One region of the Oceanobacillus sp. FSL K6-0127 genome, then DNA from elsewhere that is predicted to be linked to it. Evidence: riboswitches for the same ligand, from Rfam matches in the RefSeq annotation. Region 1 holds a riboswitch; each other region holds the start of a gene.
The links. Region 1 has a riboswitch for S-adenosylmethionine ahead of MHH64_RS16255 (methionine biosynthesis PLP-dependent protein). Riboswitches for the same ligand answer to the same signal wherever they lie in the genome.
Positions count from the first base shown of each region.

Region 1 (5,800 bases):
ATGTTCTTTCCGTATGATGCTTTGGCGGCTTCGTTACATGCGTAGTGACCTCAGAGCCAATTAATTGAACATGTTCATTTAAGCCCACAAACGGAAGAATCGTATCTTTTGATTGTATTTTCTCAACTTTTTTCCAGCCTTCAACAAGTTGCACTTTACCTTTTGAATGAAAAAAACCACGTAGATCCGTTTCTAAAACTTTCGTGACCAGCTTTGTCTCCTCATATATAGCTATTGGCATAAACTGCATTATAAAACGGTTTTTTATTGCCGAATATACAATTCCTTCATCTGCTGAAAGTCGTTTCGGTTTTACATATGTTGGAATGATTGCACTATGGCTCTCCACTTTCGCGTTATTAAAGACACGCTTTGTTTTCATAAATTTGATTTCATCTTCATATGGGAGGTCCTCGGAATGCACCTTTAACACGTGGGCTGTTTTCGCAACCAGACTTTCTTCTAAAGCAATACTAGAGGTTCGCGGATATGTAATCAGTTTTTTCTCATAAAGTGATTGGGCCACCTTTAGAACTTTATCAGACGTCCATCCCTTATATTTATTCGTTATAAACCCCTGCAGATTGGATAAATTAAATAAAAACGGAGGAAATTCTTTTTTCTTCTCTACTTGCTTATCTATAATAGTTGCTTGTTTGTTTTGAATCAAATTGTGGACTTCTTCCAACACTTCTTTTTTCTTAAACTTTTCATCTTTATTTTCTATATAGATTCCTTCATATTCATGGTTATCTTCAGTCTGGAACGTTGCAGTTAGTTTAAAATAATCCTCTGGCTTGAAATTAGCTATTTCTTGATCGCGATCATAGATGATTTTTAAGGTTGGTAAGAGTACCCTGCCTATATTCAACGCCTTGCTTTTTCCTTGTTGATATTTTAACGTTGCAACAGAGGTTAGGTTGATACCTATAACCCAATCGGCCCATTGTCTGCTAATCCCTGCATCTCGCAATGGTTGCATTGCATTGTTCGGTTTGAGGTTTTCTAACCCTTGCAGCACTTCATTCTGTGTCCATTCGTTTAAGAGCAAGCGAAATACACTAGCTTTCGGCTTTACTCCACCTCGGTAGATAATACTGTCCCCGATTAGCTGCCCTTCCCGGTCGTAATCACATGCTGAAATAATTGCTTCCAGATCATTTCGTTTCATTAGTGAATGGATTATTTTTAACTGTTTTGCAGCTCCACCATCTGTTTGTGATCGATTCCGAGGATTGCTTTTTACTTTATATTTAAATTCAGAAGGGATAAAAGGAAAATTATCCATTTTCCAGCTTCGCATTTTTCCATCATAGTCTTTCGCATCGTATAACTCTACAAGATGCCCAAACGCCCAAGTAATGATATAGTTGTTTCCTTCAAAATAGCCATCTTTCTTCGTTTTTATTTTCAATGCGTCTGCAATGTTTTTTGCGACGGATGGTTTTTCTGCTAGTATTAATTGGACTCCCAATTCGAATTCATCCCCTATCCTTTAACTCCATATCTATTAATTTTCCGTTATTCTCGTTTAGAAACATTCGTTCGATATACTATTATGCCATAGATTACACTTTTTTTCTAATTGATTCCTATACCGAACTTGGCTAAGAATAGATAGGCTGCATTCAAATACTGTTATATTTTTTTCTGCACCACTACAAAGACATTTTTGCGATCCGTGAAGTTATTCTGACGAGCCCAATCTTCTACCATATACGTAAAAACTAGATCTTGCTTTCGTTTACTTAACATTTCTTTGTCCTCTGGATATTAGATTGAATACATTTCCTTCGCAGTTAGATTTAAAGCCATAACAATATTGTCATCTATCTTTTCAATCAAAAGGCAGATATAAGTAATACATCATACTTTTTTCATACACAAAAATATATTAGGTTTTTATTACGCTTATATTTTCCAAGTGAATGGTTAAACTAGCCTCATTGGTGTAAATAATCACCACAAATTTTCACAGGAGGGGCGATAATGTCTGAGGAAAATAAAAACCGAAACAAAGATAAAGGAAAACAAAACAATCACAATAAACATAATAGGCAAGGCAATAATACGGAATTCGCGAGTGAAAATAGTGAGTTTCTAAACTTAGACAATAAGAAAAACAAACGTAAAAGGTAGCATCTTTAGAACAAAAGCGGAAGCATCCGATTTAGCGATGTACCTACGACACCCCGAACTTCGGGTGGTCCGGCGGGTCGAACATTCCTACGAAAGAGATAAAGAAAGCATCTCCCTTTGGGCGTAGTCTAGTTTTAATCGCCCATTCTGTTACATGGTGTCAGTGCCCGCTTTCACCACAGGGGGATAAGTGCGACTAATCCTCTGGCACATAAAGCTGAGTCAATGGTTAAATGTTAACTCAGCTTTATGCTTTACGAACGAAAACAATAAAACGAAATGCCTCTTGCTTTTTTCAGATTTCTAATGTAAGGTATTACTAATATAATTTCGAAAAATTACATAAATCTATTTAATTCTTATCCAGAGAGACGGAGGGACTGGCCCTTTGATGTCTCAGCAACCAGCCGATAGCGGTCCGGTGCTAATTCCAGTAAGCAACTATCCAAGTTGCTTAGAAGATAAGAAGAATGCTGTGCTATTAAGAGCAATCTTCTTATCTGAGGGTTGCTCTTTTTATTTTTTCTATTGGAGGCTAAAAAAATGACAAACAACAGGTTACAAACGAAATTCGTACAACTAGGAAATAAGAGTGATGAAAAAACAGGCGCAATTAATCCACCCATTTACTTATCTACTGCCTATCAGCACAAAGGCCTTGGACAGTCAACTGGATATGATTATACAAGAACGAAAAATCCTACCCGAACTATTTTAGAGGAAGGTATTGCTGACTTAGAGACAGGTGATTCGGGGTTTGCCTGTAGCTCGGGGATGGCAGCTATTCAATTAGTACTATCCCTTTTCCGTTCAGGTGATCATATCCTTGCACCTGAAGACTTATATGGTGGTACCTATCGGATTTTCGAACAATATGCAGAAACCTACCAAATTGAGACTACTTACGATACGTTTGAAACAGTTGAAAAAACGGAGCAGTTAATTAATGAACGTACGAAGGCTCTTTTTATCGAAACACCTACAAATCCATTAATGCAGGAAATTGATATTCTTAGCTACGCAACATTAGCCCAGAAGCATAAGCTTTTACTCATTGTTGACAATACCTTTTTAACACCTTACTTACAACAGCCACTACAGTTAGGGGCAGACATTGTTATCCACAGTGCGACCAAATATATTGGCGGTCATAACGATGTACTAGCTGGATTAGTTGTTGCAAAAGGAACAGAAATCTGTGAAAAGCTATCCCAGAATCATAATGCTACTGGTGCGGTACTCTCGCCTGTTGACTCTTGGCTACTTATTAGAGGATTAAAAACATTAGCGCTCCGTGTTGAAAGACATGAAGAGAATGCAAAAAGCATAGCAAAATTTTTAAATAAGCAACCAGCAGTTTCAAATGTATTTTATCCAAATAAGGGTGGAATGCTGTCTTTCTCTCTCAAAGAGGAACAATGGGTCGATCCATTTCTATCTTCATTAAATTTAATCGTTTTTGCTGAGAGCCTTGGAGGTGTAGAAAGCTTTATTACCTATCCAACAACGCAGACACATGCTGACATACCAGAACAGGAAAGAATTCGTCGAGGCATAAGCAATCATTTACTCCGATTTTCTGTAGGTATTGAGCATGTTGAGGATTTAAAAGCAGATTTACAACAAGCACTATCCAAATTGAATGAGGAGGATGAGAAATGAATCAAGTGAAGCGGCATGTGGAAACGAAATTCATTCATGGATCACAGAGAGGGGAAACAAGCACTGGAGCGGTAAATACGCCTATTTACCTTTCATCTACTTTTCACCAAAACAGCTTTGATGCGTTTGGTCCGTTTGATTACAGCAGGTCAGGAAATCCAACACGTCAGGCATTGGAGGACAAAATTGCAGAGCTGGAAAATGGTTCACACGGATTCGGATTTGCGTCTGGTATGGCAGCCATTTCCTCTGTACTATTATTGCTCTCTGCTGGTGATCACGTATTAGTAACAACGGATGTATACGGCGGAACATATCGTTTCGTATCAGAGGTTTTGAAACGATATCAAATTGAACATACCTTTGTAAATATGACCGATTTAAATGAAACGGCTCATGCCATTCAGCCGAATACAAAAGCGATTTATATTGAGACACCTTCCAATCCATGTATGAATATTACGGACCTTACCGGAATCGTAAAAATTGCCAAGGCTAATAATTGCCTTACGTTTGTCGATAATACATTTATGACACCACTTTATCAGAATCCATTAGACCTCGGGGCAGATATTGTACTTCATAGTGCAACTAAATTTCTATCCGGTCATAGTGATGTGATTGCAGGATTAGCTGTTACTCGTGATGAATCGCTCGGGGAAAAACTTGCTTCTATCCAAAACTCCTTTGGCGCAATTCTTGGTGCTCAAGATTCCTACCTATTACTGCAGGGAATGAAAACGTTAGGGGCTCGTTTGAAACAGTCTAGTCAATCCGCACAAGTATTGGTTGACTACTTAAAAGCACATCGGTTTGTTGAAAAAGTGTATTATCCTGGTTTAGCCTCTCACCCAGGATTTACAATTCATCAAAGGCAGTCCAAAGGGTCTGGAGCTGTCTTTTCGTTCCAATTACCAAATAGAACTGCTGCAAAAGCATTTGTAGATCATGTTCAGATACCTGTTTTTGCTGTTAGTCTTGGAGCAGTGGAATCCATTCTGTCTTATCCTACAACAATGTCACATGCTGCGATGTCGAAGGAAGAACGTGAAAAAAGAGGCATTACAGATGGATTATTACGCTTTTCAGCAGGATTGGAATTCACAGATGATTTAATTGCAGATTTTGATCAAGCACTCCATGCAGCTGAAGTTTATGCTGCAGTAAAAACCTCTGCTTCTTAATCTAATTTAGATTATTGCTTTATTGGCGAGCTCTGTCCTCAGACAATGCGTAAAGGACAGAGCTACTGCAGCTTAAAAGGCTGGGAATAAAGCCTATTACGATTATTTACCTTCCGCCACCACTATCCGTTCTACAATTTCATCCTCAATCACCTTTCCTACTTCTTCACCAAGTAGGTTATTTACCAGGATAGAAAAAATCAACCGCTCTCCATTGGATATATCTAGATATCCTGACAACGTGCTTACCCCCTCAATAGTTCCCGTTTTTGCTTGCACAGAAAACAATTTCATTCGTTCTTGAAGTGTTCCGCCAATCATTCGATCCGCATGTCCAGCTACTGGTAGTGCATGCAAAAATACAGGAAACCACTCCTTTTTCTGAACTTCATACAATAATTGAGAAATTTCATTTGCCGGAATCAAATTACTATGTGATATACCAGAGCCATCTTTGATTAACAGATGTTTTACTGCAATGCCTAGCTGCTTCATTTCCTTCTCCAGTACTGGAATACCTTTTTCCCAACTTCCCTCTTTATGAATCCTTCTACCCATTTCCTTTATTAGCATTTCCGCTATTCCATTATTGCTTAACTTCATAAAAGGAATCAGTATTTCCGAGAGCGGAACGGAATCTTTTGAGCTTAGTACGGTTGCATTCCTAGGGGATTCCCCTATTTTCACTTCACCATCCCAGCTTATTCCTTGCTTCGTAAGAGCGTTGCTGAAAAGCCTCATGGCGTATTCACTAGCGCCCCATACAGACATCCATCGTTTAACGGCCTCAGAAGTATATGCAATTTCACCTGAAA
Region 1 is NZ_CP150287.1:3,269,595-3,275,394, forward strand. It holds gene MHH64_RS16245 (DNA topoisomerase) at 1-1,474, opposite strand, end outside; gene MHH64_RS16250 (hypothetical protein) at 1,990-2,139, shown strand; SAM riboswitch class I at 2,496-2,607, shown strand; gene MHH64_RS16255 (methionine biosynthesis PLP-dependent protein) at 2,683-3,801, shown strand; gene MHH64_RS16260 (aminotransferase class I/II-fold pyridoxal phosphate-dependent enzyme) at 3,798-4,985, shown strand; gene dacB (D-alanyl-D-alanine carboxypeptidase/D-alanyl-D-alanine-endopeptidase) at 5,088-5,800, opposite strand, start outside.

Region 2 (5,800 bases), 1.2 Mb from region 1:
GATACTTAGCTATCAATACAGCCACGTCCATGCAGCGCTAAAGCTCAAACCGATGATAAAAAGGAATGCCGTGTTCCCGGCCGGTTACCATGGGCCTAACATCTCCAGACCTAGTGTTTCATATGGAATCTTTAACCGAAAGGCTAGATTGTTTGCCTCGAGGTCTATCGTTTCCACTGCAACATGAAAATTACTGCGAATATCCATATCTGTAACTGCCACATAAATTTCCTGTTCTTGCGGATTGACCGTAACCCATTCTGGCATTGGAAGTAAGTCAGCCATATATTCCATGATTTTTTTGTTTGGGAGTTCTAATAAGCCAACCGATATGGACTTTTGTTTTAAAATAAGGTCGCCATTATCCTGCACTAATGGTTCGAAATGAACAGAAAGTGGGACCGTTGTTGAGAACACAGGCAGCTCTCCAATTAAATGGACATCTTCATCAAGTGATATACGATAGTAATGATCTGAATCTCCAAGTAATTGTTCAATGTATGCATTGACGAGATTATTCAAATTCTGTTTTGATGTTCGTATAATAAACTCAGAGCTTTCTTGATCGCCTCGTTCATGGCGGACTGGAGCTTTATTTTCCGGAACAGGTCCAAATAAGAGTGCGAGAAGCACAACAAAAACAATGCCATTAAAGATTAGCAAGCTATAGAAAGCTTTTTTCCATTTGTTACGTTTCAAACGCTGTTTTCTATCTGACATAGCGTTCATCCTTATCTTCTATTTGTAATATAGTCAAGTACTCGTTCAGCTATTAGATAATACCCCTCATAATTTGGGTGGAAATTATCTTCAGCAAATAAGTTCGTGGCTTTCACTGTAAATAAATCTTCGGTTGGTATAAATGTAATATTTTCGTATTCACTAGCAATGTTGCTGCTTGCAGTGTTCCAGGCTCCAACAATTAAATCGAGCTCTTTAATATCCTTGAAATATTGTTGGAAAGGGTTATAAAAGCCGACAAGATATATATGAGTGTCTGGATTTAATGCAATAATGGTCTCAAATATTTGCCGAATTCGGGATTCATAGCCATCCATTTCGGCAACAAAGTCATCGATAACAAGGTGCATAATGTTTTCCCTGGCGATTTTCATAATATCATTTGCACCAATTGTAATCAGTACTAAATCGGAATCCGCTATTTCTCTGGCGATCTTTTCCTGTTCCAGACGCTTGAGCAATTGATCTGTACGATTCCCGCGCTTCCCAAAGTTAACAATCTCTACAGATTGCAATCCATCATTGATTGTTCGGTCTAATATTCCAATATAACCACCTTGATCCGTTTCATCACCAACACCTTGGGTAAGTGAATCACCGATTGCCACAATCTTGGTTTCTTGATTACTGAAGAAACTAATTGTATTCTGTAGTGCACCAGATATATTTGGTGGAAATCCCGTTTGATCAGTATCTTCTTCTTGTTTTTGGTTTTCTTTACTTGTATCCGACTCATCATTCACTTCATGATCTTCAAATTCTTGTTGCATATCTTGCTCGGGCTGAGTGGCTGGCTCCTTACTCATTTCATTTGACGGTTGCATAAAAAAAATAATGAAAGCTCCGATAATCAGAAGGGAAAAGGTTATATAAACATACTTTTTCAAGTTAATCACACCTATGCAGTTATCTCTTAATATAATATGGAAAAAAGGTTAATTTGTCCGCTTTATAACTATTCGAAATGGATTTATAAATTATATACCCTTTCAAGCACTCCTGTAAAATTATGCTTAAAGAAATCATGGTGTTTGGCTATATATGTATTGCTTGTTATCCATTATTTCAAGGAAGATCCGTAGTGTCTATATCTTAATCGTTTATTCAGAACATCCATTATAAGTTTAATCAATAATATAAAAAGTTAAACTTGAAGTTGATCTTAAATATCGATTGTTTGTTGCATCATAAATATAGCGGTGAACTACTGGGACAGGAGCGAAATTGTTCCAGCAGATTCTACTAATAATAGGAAGTCAGTATACGCACAATCCTTATTTACACATGAGTTCACACTTTCCTTTAAATACGAACATAACGAAATATAATGCTTAATTAAAAAATCGCCCTCTGTTAAAGAAGGCGATTTAAATTTTAGGTCCACTCTTTGGGGATATTCCCGGTTTGATGGAGATGTAAACCTGATTATATATAGTGTTTAAACTGTAACAGTTGCTTGCGTATTATTGCTTCGAAGCTGAAGTGCTAATGCAGCTGGATTTACCTCTGTAACAATAATTCCCGTCGCATTTGCATGCTGCAATGTTTGATTTGTGCTTGCTGCTCCTTCGGCAAAAATAAATTTTATTTCTTTATTTACCAATTGTTCAATAACTGCAGCTGGAAGTTCTTTATCCTTAACCCATAATGCATCAACAGGAGATGAAATTACAGATAATTCATTAGCTGGATCATCTTCTACAGAAATGATTTCAAAACCAAGTTTTTCTAAGGATTTCGTTTCGCTTTGATCAATCCCGATGCTAGCAATAACTTTTTTGCGAATACCTTCCTGACGATTAAATGGAGAGGAAAGCAAGCTTTTAATTACAGCGTCATTCGATTGTTGTGCAGCTTGATTAACTCCAGTTGCTTGATCAATTGCTTGCTCTAAGTCTGCCAGAATATCTTCTACAGCTTCTAGTCCAATCGACAAGCGGACAAGCTCTTCAGTTACACCGCTTTTCTTCAAATCTTCAGCATTTAGCTGCTGATGTGTCGTTGAAGCAGGATGGATGATTAAGGATTTAGCGTCTCCAACATTTGCTACATGTGACCATAGCTTCACATTGTCGATTAGCTTTCTACCTGCATCGCGTCCCCCTTTGATACCGAATGTAATAATCGATCCATAGCCGCTCTTGAAATATTTCTTAGCAAGCCCATGTGATGGATGTTCCTTTAAACCAGGGAAGCTGACCCATTCTACTGCTTCATGTTTTTGTAAATAGGCAGCAACTTTTTCTGCGTTCTGTGCGTGTCTTTCAATTCGTAAATGTAGCGTTTCTAGTCCTTGTAAAAATAAAAATGCACTTTGGGGGCTTAAGCATGCCCCGATATCACGTAATAATTGAACACGAAGTTTTGTAATAAATGCTGTTGGACCAAGATCTTTATATTTTAAGCCGTGATATGTTTCGTCAGGCTCGGTGAAGCCAGGGAATCGATCGTTATTCCAGTCAAATCTTCCACCATCAACAACGACCCCGCCAATTGTCGTTCCGTGACCGCCGATCCATTTTGTTGCGGAATGAATAACAATATCTGCGCCCCAAGTGAGCGGTTTTGCGATATAAGGGGCAAAAGTATTATCAATAATTAATGGAATATCATGAGCATGTGCAATATCAGCAACAGCTTCTACATCAAATACGTAAAGACTTGGATTTGTGATGATTTCACCAAATATAGCTTTTGTTTTATCGGTAATCGCAGCTTCAAATTCCTCCGGTTTTGTACCATCAACAAATTTTACTGTAATCCCATAGCGTGGAAGGGTCGCTGCAAAGAGATTGTACGTACCGCCATATAGGTTGCTGTCCGCAATAATTTCATCCCCAGCTTCCGCGATATTCAAAATTGCTAGCGTAATAGCAGCCATTCCGGATGATGTTGCAACAGCACCAACCCCATCCTCCAGCTGAGCAACACGCTGTTCAAATGCATCAACCGTTGGATTCATAATACGAGAATATATATTACCTGATTCTGCTAAACCAAATAAGTTTTGTGCATGTTCTGTATCACGGAAAACATAAGAAGTTGTTTGATAGATTGGAACAGCACGCGCACCTGAAGTTGGGTCCGGCTGTTGACCACCATGAAGTAATACCGTTTCTGGCTGAAATTGTGACATAATAAAATTCCTCCTTGAAATGTTATGTTTTTCACTAGAAAACTATAAACTTTAATACCGTGGATCACTTGGCTACCGAAACAGCCACGTCCAGCTCCAGCGCTAAAGCTGTAGCGAGACTTCCCTCGCCTCCGTACGATAAAGAAGACTTGCCGACTGGCTAAGACATGTGGCCTAGTCGCACTTATACCCTTGTGGTGAAAGTCAACATTGACTCTAGGTAAAAGGATGGCCGACTAAACCAGGCTACGCCTAACATCGGCATACCCCTAAAGGGGCGTGTTTCCTTTATCTCCTGTGGCTCAGTCCGTACGTCGCTAACCGGGCGCTTACGCTTTTGTGTTTGAAGAGGGAAAATGAAAAAGCCCTCTTCCTAAGAAGAGGGCGTATGTACGAACCGTTCCTCCTCTCATCTTCCAGGTTTTTACCCTGTAGGATTTAGCACCGTTACAAGCAGGTTAATGCTTTAAGGTTGCCGGGCTTCATAGGGCCTATTCCCTCCGCCGCTCTTGATAAGAGATGTTGCATTATTTAAGTTAGTGTGAGTATACAATGAATTCTATTATCTGTCAATGATGTTTTCTGAAAAGTTTAAATTAGGTTGAATGTAATTGCATGTTGCAGGATTTACCTAAAGCCAGAGATTCATTTTAATGTGTTCTCAAACGACGCTGCGAATTTTTATAAATAGACGCCATATATATAAATAAAGCAGTCCAAATAAAAGCAAACGTAACTAGATGTGCTTGTGAGAAGGGCTCTTTATAGAAAAACACACCAATTACAAGCATCATGGTAGGTGTGATATATTGCAGGAAACCTACCATGGCTAGAGGAATCTGCTTTGCACCACTGGAAAATAACAATAGTGGAACAGCGGTAGCAATACCCGCTCCAATTAAAAATAGGTTCGTAACTGTTATAAATGGTGTAAAAGTAAATGAACCGCTTGGAATAATCCATAAGTAAATAAGTGCGACTGGTGTAATAAGCAATGTTTCAATTGTCAGCCCGGAGATTGCGCTGACATTCACTGTTTTTTTCAGTAACCCGTATAATGCAAATGTGGTTGCTAGCAGCAGTGAAATCCATGGAAATACACCGTAACTGAATGTTAAGTAAAGCACACCAATTGCTGCTAAAATAAAGGAAAGTAATTGACCTTTCGTTACAGGTTCTTTCAAAATGATAATTCCTAGTAAAATACTAATAAGCGGGTTGATATAGTATCCAAGACTTGCTTGCAGGATATGTCCTTGAACAACTGCCCAAATAAATAGAAACCAGTTTAATGTAATCACAATCGCGGCAGCTGTGATCCCAAGTAATTGCTTTTTCTTTTTCATAATTTGTCGGCATTCCTGTATGAAGTTATTCCATTTACCAAGAAAAATGACAAGAAGCAGCATAAATACTGCTGACCATGCTATTCGATGTGCTAGAATTTCCCCAGCTGGAACATAATCAATTTGTTTCCAGTACATTGTAATAATCCCCCATAAGAGGTAGGCACTGAATGTATAGATGATGCCGGTTTTCGTATGCCGATTATCCATTATATTTTCCCTCCTAAGCGGATTTTTTGAACAACCTTTAACATTTCTATAATAGTAGATGGAATTTACCAATTTAGCAATCACTTAGCTTAGCTTAAGTTTTAGAAAACGCTTTCATAATTGAGTTGTATTCGATATGATAGATGTGAGCGTAAGAGACATCTATTAAGAGGGGGTTTGACGATGACACAAAAACAAAATCAAAAACGTATTGAAACGGCTGTCATCCATGAAGGCTATGATACTAAAGAAATGCTTGGGAGTCTTTCCACACCCATTTTTCAAACATCTACCTATACATTTGAAACTGCGGAGCAGGGGGAACGTCGCTTTGCCGGTGAGGAGTCGGGCTATATTTATTCTCGCC
Region 2 is NZ_CP150287.1:1,359-7,158, reverse strand. It holds gene MHH64_RS00025 (YpmS family protein) at 85-720, opposite strand; gene MHH64_RS00020 (SGNH/GDSL hydrolase family protein) at 732-1,628, opposite strand; gene MHH64_RS00015 (O-acetylhomoserine aminocarboxypropyltransferase/cysteine synthase family protein) at 2,180-3,877, opposite strand; SAM riboswitch class I at 4,284-4,396, opposite strand; gene rarD (EamA family transporter RarD) at 4,528-5,433, opposite strand; gene megL (methionine gamma-lyase) at 5,617-5,800, shown strand, end outside.
Region 2: linked by a shared signal. The riboswitch ahead of MHH64_RS00015 (O-acetylhomoserine aminocarboxypropyltransferase/cysteine synthase family protein) and the one ahead of MHH64_RS16255 (methionine biosynthesis PLP-dependent protein) in region 1 are both predicted to bind S-adenosylmethionine.

Region 3 (5,800 bases), 2.1 Mb from region 1:
TCCTAATGGAACTCCAATTAATATTGCAAAAAACAATGAAATAATGACCATCTGGAAAGTCTCAATGACAGACTGCCCGATAATTGGCAGCCATTCTTGGATGAATGCTTCCATGTTATTCTCCCTCCACTTCTTCTGTTGCGACACCTTGTTCGTTTAGGAATTGCAAGGATGCATTGATTTGTTCTGGTTCACCAACAAGGTGAATGACTAAGTTTCCAACGATGCCATTCTTTAGTTCCATAATGTTTGCCGTTAGAATATTTGGTTCCACATTAAATTTTTGACTTACCTGTGAAAGTAGAGGCTGTCCTGTGTTTTCACCGATAAATGTAAGTCTTGTAACAGTGCCATTCAGCTTCAATTGAGAAATAAGTGATGCTGATAATTTACGTTGGGAAATGGTATCTAAGAATTTCTTCGTCGTATGCTTACGTGGGTTGGTGAACAGTTCTATGCTTGAGCTCTGTTCGATGACTTCACCTTTTTCAAGCACGTACACATAATCGCATATTTTTTGGATTACATTCATTTCATGGGTAATAAGTAAAATCGTTATTCCGAGATCTTCATTAATTTTTAGAAGCAAGTCGAGAATCGAGTTTGTTGTTTCTGGGTCAAGAGCGCTTGTTGCTTCATCACTGAGAAGTATTTCTGGTTCTTGTGATAATGCTCTAGCAATAGCGACCCGTTGCTTTTGCCCACCAGATAGTTGAGAAGGATAGCTGTTTTGCTTTTCTGCTAAATCAACAATCTTCAAGTATTTTTCAACACGCTTCTTCACTTCCTGTTTATCATAGCCAAGAAGTTTTAATGGAGTTGCGATATTGTCATAAACTGTTGCAGTTTTTAATAGATTGAAGTGCTGAAAAATCATTCCAACCTTCTGCCGCGTCTTTCGCAGTTTTTCTGGTGGCAGGGAGGTCAATTCGGTTCCGTTGATTGAGACACTTCCGTTCGTAGGCTTTTCAAGTAAATTGACAAGCCTAATTAATGTACTTTTCCCCGCACCACTATAACCAATTACGCCGTGGATTTCTCCTTTTTTAACATGAAGGTTAACATTATTTACAGCTGTTACGTCCCCATTTTTAGATGGGAAAACTTTCGTGATGTTTTCTAATTTGATCATCTAACCTACATTCCTTTCGAAAAAGAATGCTGCTCCAGTAGTCGCAACATTCTTTTGTTAAAATACTGAAGTATAAAATTTGGCTGAATTATTTCTACGCCTAACATCGGCATACGCCTAAAGGGGCATGTTTCCTTTTAGATGAACTTGACTTCCGCCCATAGAAGAGAAAGTCATAGATCATCTTATACTTTGGAGTGAATCTCCTCCGTAAGAATGTTCGACAGGCAGAACCATCCCAAAGTTCGGGGCACAGTCGGTATGTCGATAACCGGGCGCTTCCGCTTTTATTTACTTATTCATCCCAGCTTGGAATTACAGAGCCTTGAAATTCTTCTTCAATAAATGCTTTCACTTCATCAGATTGGTATGCTTCAACGAATTTTTTAACGACTGGGTCATTTTCATTTTCAGCACGTACAACGATATAGTTTATATATGGAGAATTGGTGGATTCTAATAGAATTGAATCTTCTTTTGGACTAATACCTGCTCCTAAAGCGAAATTCGTATTAATTGCAGCTGCATCGACTTCGCTAAGTTGATTTGGAATTTGTGCTGCATCTAATTCAATGAATTCCAGGTTTTTCGGATTATCTACAACATCATGAATGGAAGCTGTCTCTTTCTTGTCTTCTTCCAACGTAATAATCCCGGCTTCTTCCAAAATAAATAGTGCGCGACCACCGTTTGTTGGGTCATTTGGAAGGCCAAATGTTGCACCATTCGGAATATCATCGATGCTCTCATATGTTTCAGAGTAAACACCCATTGGGTTTAAAATAGTTTTACCAACCGGCACTAAACTTGTCCCATGATCCTCATTAAATTGATCTAAGAATGGCTCATGCTGATAACTGTTCACATCTAAGTCGCCTTCAGATAATGCGGTATTCGGTAGGACATAGTCAGAGAATACTTTTAGTTCCACCTCAAGTCCGTTTTCAGCAGCAACATCAGCAGCAGCTTCTACAATTTGTTCATGCGGACCAGCAGTAACACCAACCACTATTTTATCCTCATTTAGTGCGTCGGTGCTGCCAGAGGCGTCATTACCACAAGCAGCTAGTACTCCAGCTAATAAAATAATTGATAACACAATTCCAAATTTTTTCATTTTGTTACCCCCTGTAATATAGTAAACTTGCTGATAATTAAATAGCCTCTCTTTAAAAGAAAGAGAGGCTTGTATATATACAGAGGTCCTCTCTCATCTTTCAAAACGTTATGTTTTGCAGGATTTAGCACCTTTCTATGCTGTAACATAAAAGGTTGCCGAGCTTCATCGGGCCAGTCCCTCAGCTACTCTTGATAAGAGATGTAGTCTATTCAATTCTATTTATTTAAATTAACGTATAATTCTAATTCAGTCAATACTTATTTTATTTATTCTTGCATTTCTTTTGGGACTCCCCTTATTATTGAGATAATTAGAATTTTCAGTTTCGTGAGTGGGAGAGATGAATTGTGTCATTGTGTCGTGCACATTTTGCAAAAGGGAAAGCAGGAACAGTTCTTGCGGCTAGGTTATTAGCAGAAACGGATCTTCTAACCGGAATTGAGCGGCTATGTCAAGAAAATGATATTGAATCGGCTGTAATCAGCAGCTGTTTTGGCAGCTTTAAGAAAGCCGGTTATTTATATTTAATAGCAAATAGTGAATCAAAAGTTGGTGCTGGCTATGGAGATTTGCAGGTAAGACAAGGACCAATTGAGTTTTTACAAGGGACTGGGGTTGTATGTCAGCGTGATGGTGACTATGATATTCACTTTCACGGTACGATGTGTGATCAAGAAGGAAATGTTTTCGGCGGTCATCTTGTAAAAGGGGAAAACCCCGTTATTACAGTAGACCTTGTACTTACGGCTATTGAAGGGATGAGCTTCAATCGAAAGTACGATGAAGAGACAGGCGGGAATCAGTTTTATCCTGTAGAGCATGGAAAGAACGTGACGTATAACCTATCGAAAAATTGAAGCTGGGACATACAAAAGTGTTTAATGTTAAAGACGAACGATGCATAAGCTTAGCGCAGGAATTATACGTAGACTCCAGCGGGAGGTAAGGCATAGGTGAGACACCGTAGTGCGATAGCGCAAGGGGGGATCACCAGCCACCACTGGATGCGCGAATTATATTTCCAGAGCGAGTTATTTGCACCAATCATGTTCGGTTTTTATTTCATAAAAATACTTTTGTCCCAGCCTCAGTGGCCGAACAAGAATGAACCATAAAAGGGGATCTTAATCGAGCTATAACTTTACGATCACCTTTTATGAGTTGGTTATTTAGGGAAAATATTAAGTTTTTCAATACGCTGAATAGCTTCCTTGATACGCTGCTCTTCAACGAGCAAGCCAATTCGGATATACCCCTCACCAAATGATCCGAAACCATTTCCGGCAGCTACTGCCACATCTGCTTTTTCTAGCAGAAAATCAGCGAATGTTTCACTTGTAAAACCATCCGGAACTGGCAGCCAGGCAAAGAAGGATCCTTTTGGAGCCTCGACTTCCCAGCCGATTCGTTGACATTCAGCTATTAATGTATTTCTGCGACCTTCGTAAAGTGCAACTAACGCTTCAACACATGCTTGGTCATCTGATAACGCGACAGCTGCAGCATGCTGGACAGCTGGGAAAATACTAACAAATAAATGATCCTGTAATAGATTAATTGCCTCTATCATTTCCTTGTTGCCTACTGCAAATCCGACACGCCAGCCGGCCATATTATACGTTTTCGAAAGCGTATAAAGTTCAATTCCAACATCCTTTGCACCTTCTGCCTCCAAAAAGCTAATTGGTTTATTCCCGTCAAAACCAATTGCTCCATAAGCAAAATCATGTACGACTCCAATGGAGTGCTCTTCGCCCAGCTTCACCGTTTTTTCAAAAAAGGCTTTCGAAGCAGTTGCACCTGTAGGGTTATTTGGATAATTTAAATAAAGAAGTTTTGCTTTATCTAAATGGCTAGAACTAAGACTATCATAATCTGGTAAAAAATTATTCTCTCGTAGTAATGGCATTGTTTCATGACGCACATTTGCCAATCCGACGCCTGATAGATAATCTGGATAGCCAGGGTCAGGCAGCAAAAGCAATTCACCGTCATTCATTAAAGCAAGCGGTAATTCTACTAATCCAATTTTTGTTCCAAATAAAATAGCAACCTCTGTTTCCGGATCCAAGTCAACGTTGTATTCTTTTTTATAGAAATCAGCTGCTGCCTGTTTTAATTCGGTTGTTCCGCGGAATGGGGAATATTTATGTGTAATCGGCTCTTGGGCAGATTGTTGCAATGCTTTAACGATGTGAGCAGGGGTTGGTTGATCGGGATTTCCCTGCCCTAGATTAATAACATCGCGACCTTCTGCATATGCTGCTGTAACTTTTTGAACGAGTGTTGCAAAAAATTGCGCAGGCAACCCTTTTAAACGATTCGAAAATTCCATTTGATATGACCTTCTTTACTAATAAGATGAATTGTTGAGTAAATTCTATAATCTTTTAATGGTTCTGTCTAGCAATGAAAAATTGTCGTATAAAAAACTATAGTGGCTAATCTGTTTGGATATTTTGAAAAATATCAAAAAATATTCTGTAATATATTGCATTTTTGTTAGGAAAATAGTATGATTATCAACATCAATCAATAGAACATGGCTCGAGTAAATTGTCGGAAAATTTTAATTAAATAGACGAGCTTAATTAGCGACGAGGGGGAACATTCGATGAATAATAAAATAACCTTTTCATCATATCTAGCAATCGGTTTTATGCTGTTTGCATTATTTTTTGGGGCTGGTAATTTAATTTTCCCAGCACAGTTAGGACAATATGCAGGGTCAAACATTTGGCCAGCAATTATTGGATTCTTAGTAACAGGTGTTGGATTGCCGTTACTTGGGATTCTGGCAATGGGCTTTTCAGGTAGTAGGAACCTTCAAGAATTATCTAGCAGAGTTCACCCTGTGTATGGTATTTTCTTCACGGCATTGCTCTATTTAACGATTGGCCCATTCTTTGCAGCTCCAAGAACAGGGACGGTGGCATATGAGGTTGGAATCGCGCCATTTATTAGCGAAGGTGCACAACAGACAGGTTTACTTGTTTTCACGATTCTATTCTTCGCGGTAGCACTTTTATTCTCATTATATCCAGGGAAAATAGTCAACAATGTAGGGAAAATATTGGCTCCAGCATTAGTTGTATTGCTTGTTATTCTGTTGTTGGTTGCTATATTCAATCCAATGGGTGCGATGCAGAACCCGCAAGAAGCCTATCAAGGTGGTGCATTTGTGACAGGTTTCCTGGAAGGCTATAATACAATGGATGCTTTAGCGTCACTTGTGTTCGGGATAATCGTAATTAACGCAATTCGTGCATTGGGTATTACCTCAAAAAGTGGAATTCTTTCTGCGACAGCAAGAACAGGGGTTATTGCAATTACGCTACTTGGGATTATTTATGTAGGAATTGCAATACTAGGAGCTACGAGTACAGAAACACTAGGTTTATTTGATACTGGTGGTCCAGTATTGAGTGGTGCTGCATCACATTATTTTGGAACGTTTGGATCTATTATGCTTGCAATCATGATCATCCTTGCTTGTTTAACAACAGCAATCGGGTTGATAACAGCCAATGCAGAGTATTTTAATACAT
Region 3 is NZ_CP150287.1:939,559-945,358, forward strand. It holds gene MHH64_RS04645 (methionine ABC transporter permease) at 1-114, opposite strand, end outside; gene MHH64_RS04650 (ATP-binding cassette domain-containing protein) at 116-1,132, opposite strand; gene MHH64_RS04655 (MetQ/NlpA family ABC transporter substrate-binding protein) at 1,428-2,249, opposite strand; SAM riboswitch class I at 2,340-2,450, opposite strand; gene MHH64_RS04660 (PPC domain-containing DNA-binding protein) at 2,600-3,109, shown strand; gene MHH64_RS04665 (pyridoxal phosphate-dependent aminotransferase) at 3,418-4,587, opposite strand; gene brnQ (branched-chain amino acid transport system II carrier protein) at 4,867-5,800, shown strand, end outside.
Region 3: linked by a shared signal. The riboswitch ahead of MHH64_RS04655 (MetQ/NlpA family ABC transporter substrate-binding protein) and the one ahead of MHH64_RS16255 (methionine biosynthesis PLP-dependent protein) in region 1 are both predicted to bind S-adenosylmethionine.

Region 4 (5,800 bases), 1.2 Mb from region 1:
CAATTGCGTAGTTTGTGTTGATAACAGCAAGCACATCTTCTTCTGAATTATAAAGCTCTGGTAGTAGTGCCGGATCATAATCTGGTGAGAAAACTAAGTTTTTAGGATTTTCAACAATATCGTCAATTGTTGCAGCGGATTTTTCTACACTTTCATCTAAAGTAATCAAACCTTCCCGCTCAAACAAAGTCAAAATCCGCCCATGATCGGAAACAGAATTGCTTAAAATAACTTCAGTTCCATCAGCAATGTCATCGACTGATGCAATTCCTTTTGAATAAACACCCATTGGTTCTACGTGAATAGCTCCAATCGATTCAATTTCATATCCTGTATCTTCCACTGTTTGATTCAAATACGGAATGTGCTGGAAGTAATTCGCATCTAACGTGCCATTGTCTAAATCATCATTTGGCAGTATATAATCCTGATATTCTTCAATATGAAGTGTTACACCTTGTTCTTCAAGTAATGGCTGAGCTTCTTCTAGAATTTCCGCATGTGGTACACTTGAAGCACCTACAGTGATTTCATTTGTTTCTTCGGTTCCTTCTGACGAACCATTATCGGCTCCATCTTCTGATTCATTTCCACCGCCACAAGCAGCTAATATAAGTACAAGTGCGAATGTTACCAGGGCTAAAAGCTTTTTCATTCTGTTTCTTCCTCTCCATCTTGTTTTTATAATTGAAATAGGTTTTCCTATTTTCATCTATTGATAATGTTATCGTTTATCAAGCTTGTTTGTAATAAAGTCCCCAATAAATTGGAAAATAAACACGATAATTACAATAATGACCGTACAAAGAAATACAACATCAAAATCACGTCGTTGGAATCCAAAATAATACGCATAGTTTCCAAGACCACCTGCACCAATCGCACCTGCCATTGCGGTATACCCAATTAATGCAATCGAGGTAACCGTAAGGCCTGATACGAGTGCCGGCATTGATTCAGGGAGTAGAACACGGAAAATGATGGTACGTGTTTTCGCCCCCATCGCTTTGGCTGCTTCAATTACACCTTTTTCCACTTCGTTAAGCGCGATTTCAACGAGTCTCCCGTAAAACGGAGCTGATCCAATAATTAATGCGGGCAGTGCTGCATTTGGTCCGCGAATCGTTCCGATAAGGAAATCGGTAAATGGAAATAGCAATAAGATCAATATAATAAATGGGATGGCTCTAAATATATTCACAAGAGCCGCTACAACAAAATAAATATACTTATTTTTCCAGATGCCGTCTTTTTTCGTTAAATATAGAAGCAATCCTAATAATAGACCGAAAATACATGTACCAATAATAGCAATAATTGTCATGTAAAATGTTTCGTAAGTTGCTTCAACTAAATCCTCGTATTTAATATTTGGGAATAACTCAGCTAACATCCCGGATAACCTCCACTTCGACCGAGGTCTGTTCCTGTATAAAGCTTAATGCTCTATCGAATTCCTCTTGTTCGCCAATAACCTGTACGAATAATGTGCCATATCCGCCAGCTTGTGTTTGGGTGATTTTTCCTTGTAAAATATTTAAATCAATATCAAAACGCTTTGCCAGCTGGCTTATAAGGGTTTGATTTGTAGCCTCACCTAAAAATTGAAGCTTAAGAATAATACCATCTGCATTATTCTCAATAATATTGGTTATATCATCCTCTTCGTCACTTGGTCCCATAATTTGCTGAACAAATTTTTTCGTAACGTCTTGTACGGGATGGGTAAACACATCAAGCACATTTCCCTGTTCAACAATCCGTCCTTGCTCCATGACCGCTACTTGGTTACAGATTTTTCGAATAACATGCATTTCATGTGTAATCAAAATAATCGTTAATCCAAGCTTTTTATTAATGTCGACCAGCAAATTCAAAATCGCATTCGTTGTTTCTGGATCCAATGCAGAGGTTGCCTCATCACATAACAGCACTTTTGGATTATTCGCAAGTGCGCGAGCAATTCCAACACGCTGCTTCTGTCCACCACTTAATTGGGATGGATAAGCTTTTTCCCGTCCACCAAGGCCAACCAAATCAATGAGTTCCTGTACTCGCTTTTGCCTCTCCTGCTTTGGGACTCCTGCAATTTCAAGTGGGAATGCAATATTTGCCTCTACCGTTCTTGACCAAAGTAAATTGAAGTGCTGAAAAATCATGCCGATTCCTTGTCTTGCAAGGCGAAGCTGTTTTGAATTAAGTGTCGTTATTTCTTCATCATCAATAACAATTCGTCCTGATGATGGTTCTTCCAATCGGTTAAGCAGTCTGACGAATGTACTCTTCCCTGCACCGCTGTACCCAATCACGCCGAATATCTCACCGTCAGGGATAGTAAGGGTCAAATCATCAACAGCTGCTATGTCATCATTATTTAGTCTAAAGACCTTACGTAAACCCTCAATCGAAATCACGTTATGTCCTCCTCTTCGTTCTAACTTTTGTGCCTATAAACAAATTCTTTACTGTATGAATGCTGCAATACATTTTTTAACCAAAAAACAAAAAACGTCTTCTGTAAGAGAACAGAAAGACGTCATATCATTAAAAAGTCTCACGTTCTCTCATCTGTCAAAGTTTACTTTGCAGGAATTGGCACCTTTCAAAAGATTGAAGGTTGCCGCGGTTTCAAAGGGCCAGTCCCTCCACCGCTCAAGATAAGAGATAGATCGTATTTGATTTAGCAATTCAGTGACACTATAGTAGCATGCTAAAATACGCGTGTCAATCCTAAATAGGATTAACTTTTGTTAAAGTGAAACTTCAATCAAGAGCTTTTTCTCTCCACTGCATGATAGTACCACAGGAGTATGACTCCAAGCCCTTCCCCACCTTCTAATTTTAACTCTCTCACGCATAGAAAGGGGGGATATTAGAGCCTTAATGGGTGGCAAATAATTCTGGCTTATATATCATCAAATAATTATATATATTACCTGTCGATTGAAAGGCATAAACTTTTTCTTTCACTTCATTACCTTCTTTAATTAAAAGGCATGGAACACTTTCAATTTTATTTTCTTGCATAAATTCAGGATACAAGGACGCATTCATCTCATAAAAGATATCTATTCCATGAACAGACTCGATTTTAGCAAGCATTGATCTTGCCACCGTACATGTTCCACAAAAAGGTGTATAAATATAAATTAACATGCGTTCCTGTTCCAAACTTTTTTCTGTTATTTGCTGCATTTTTAACCACCTTAAGTTCAATCTATAAGAGGATATTCAAAAAACCCGGTAAATATCCTCTTTTTGAACACACACTATAATAAAAATATAGGATGAACAGAGAAATGTTTACTCAGTAGTGTGCTTGCAAGTATTTTCTCTGGTGTCGCTGCAACCTCCCGATATTCACTGCTAATGTAAATATGCTCCGCATGCGGTAGCTCACGAGCCAGCTGCTTACGCAATTTCATTCCAGATTTATCCTCGTCAACTAGAATAAACACATCCTTTTCATCCAATTCGTATGTTTCCAGTAATTCATCAAATCGTTCTACACCGAATGTACCATTTGTACATACGATAGTAACCTCATCATTGATGACTTTTTCAATTTGCTTCTTATCTGTAAGCCCTTCGACAATAATCACTTTTTCAAACTCAGTAGTTATCATACATGAGCACTCCTTATGCAAGCAAAAAAGTTGCCTACGTAATTCGCGTTCAAAAGGAGGATGAAAAGACCGAGATCGGGTAAAGTTGCAATGTCCTATCGCAACACGAACACGTCCTGTGTGTGTCGAGGTTCGGTGACGTTGTTACTCTCGTCACGGAACGAATGCAATTAATACGTAAGTATAGAGCTTGAACAGAATGCGAACTTCTACAGGGACGTGAACAATTTTCATAGGAAGTTTTCTTTCGCCAACGTGTTCCACAGGAAGCGGTGACTTCAACGGTCTACACAGCACGTGTCAGGAGTTAATCGAAGAACACCTATCTCATTGTTTCATTTTCACCGGACTTTTTGAACAGCATCTATTTACATACATTATATGATTGAAAGAAGGCTAACTATACACTTTCACACGCGTAAGTTAGCCTTTGGGCATTATTCTTCAGTTAATTCTTGATATGCATCTGCAGATAATAATTGCTCAAGCTCAGCTACATCAGAGGGCTCAACAACAACCATCCATGCTTTTTCATATGGAGATTCATTTACAAATTCTGGGCTATCTTCCAATTCTTCATTTACTGCGACAACTTTCCCGCTGATTGGAGCATATAATTCAGAAACTGTTTTTACAGATTCTACACTACCAAACGGCTCGTCAGCTGTTATTTCGTCTCCTACTTCAGGCAACTCAACAAAAACGATATCACCTAGCTCATCTTGGGCAAAGTCAGTAATTCCGATACGTACATTTCCGTCTTCCTTTTTTACCCACTCATGTTCTTTTGAATACAGCAAATCTTGTGGCAAACTCATTGTAATCCCTCCATTAATTCATTCCAATTTAACTATACAATTTAACCTTGTATTTTTCTAGTCTTTGTTTGAATTTGAACCCAAGGTTATTCATTAATAATAACTAGAGCCAATTTTCTTGAAATGTTTCTTCTTTAAATCCAACTGTCACCTTTGACCCGTCTGTGACAATCGGACGCTTGATTAACATTCCATCTGAAGCAAGGATTCCTGCCATTTCTTCTACACTTGCATCCATTATTTTCTCTTTAATATTTAACTCACGATATTTCTTTCCACTCGTGTTAAAGAACTTTTTAGCAGGTAAATCACTTTTGGAAATCAATTCAAGCAACTCTTCCTTTGTAGGTGTTTCTTCTACAATATGTATACTTGTATAATCGATGTTATGATCATCAAACCATTTCTTCGCTTTTTTGCATGTTCCGCAATTTGGGTACCAGTAAAATGTTAATGCCATGTACAAATCCTCCATTCCAAACTGTTTAGGAATTATTTTATCATGATTTGTATAAAAATATTAGTATAACTGCTCAGCAATCCAATTCATACTATCCAATAAGTAAAAATTAATATGCCATGAAGAAAACGGATAAAAAACTTTCCGATTTCCTTCATGGCTTTGACATTTATTGTTCTTCCTTTGTTGGACCCATTACACCAGGAACTCGCAATCCTGCTTGACGCAATAGCACGGTCATCTGCCCACGGTGATGGGTTTGATGGTCAATGAGTGTACGTAACAGAGCGCCTCTTGCGACAGATCCTCCCATCGCATTTACATGTTCTTCCAACTTTTCATTTGTTAATGTTTTTTCAACTTGAACTTTAACTGCTGTTGCTACTTTTTTATATGTTTGTACAATTTCATTTGCTTTTTCAGGGGTAGCATTTTTAGTTTTACCAGCGTCTATCTCCACACCTACAAGACCGGCAAAGAATACTGGGCTTGTTGCTAAATGCCACCCAAGCCATCCTAAGGTACTGTGGCCTTCTACAATTGCCTGATTCAGTTTATCATCTGTTAACGATTCAAGGACTGCAATCGTTCCATTTGCAGCATGATCCCAATCGTTCACAAAATCTTCTACAGTACGATACATGATTATCTCTCCTTTGTATTATTTCTGTTAAGTTGAGACTGCACGGGTTTCTTTTTATACACAGCGTAGTGTGTTTACAAGCGGGTATACGCACAATCTATTACTGCACATTAGTGCGCAGTTTCTTACAAATAAGAAAAACTCAAATAGCTATTTCTCTATCAAGATTAACAGTGCAACTATTTTTCATCAAATAATAAACGCTAACAATAATTCGTTCCGTCAATAAACAGAAAATGCCACTCCTGTTTGG
Region 4 is NZ_CP150287.1:2,099,068-2,104,867, reverse strand. It holds gene MHH64_RS10605 (MetQ/NlpA family ABC transporter substrate-binding protein) at 1-655, opposite strand, end outside; gene MHH64_RS10600 (methionine ABC transporter permease) at 725-1,393, opposite strand; gene MHH64_RS10595 (ATP-binding cassette domain-containing protein) at 1,383-2,414, opposite strand; SAM riboswitch class I at 2,562-2,664, opposite strand; gene MHH64_RS10590 (thioredoxin family protein) at 2,881-3,195, opposite strand; gene MHH64_RS10585 (toprim domain-containing protein) at 3,270-3,626, opposite strand; gene gcvH (glycine cleavage system protein GcvH) at 4,064-4,444, opposite strand; gene MHH64_RS10575 (arsenate reductase family protein) at 4,548-4,904, opposite strand; gene MHH64_RS10570 (DinB family protein) at 5,074-5,547, opposite strand.
Region 4: linked by a shared signal. The riboswitch ahead of MHH64_RS10595 (ATP-binding cassette domain-containing protein) and the one ahead of MHH64_RS16255 (methionine biosynthesis PLP-dependent protein) in region 1 are both predicted to bind S-adenosylmethionine.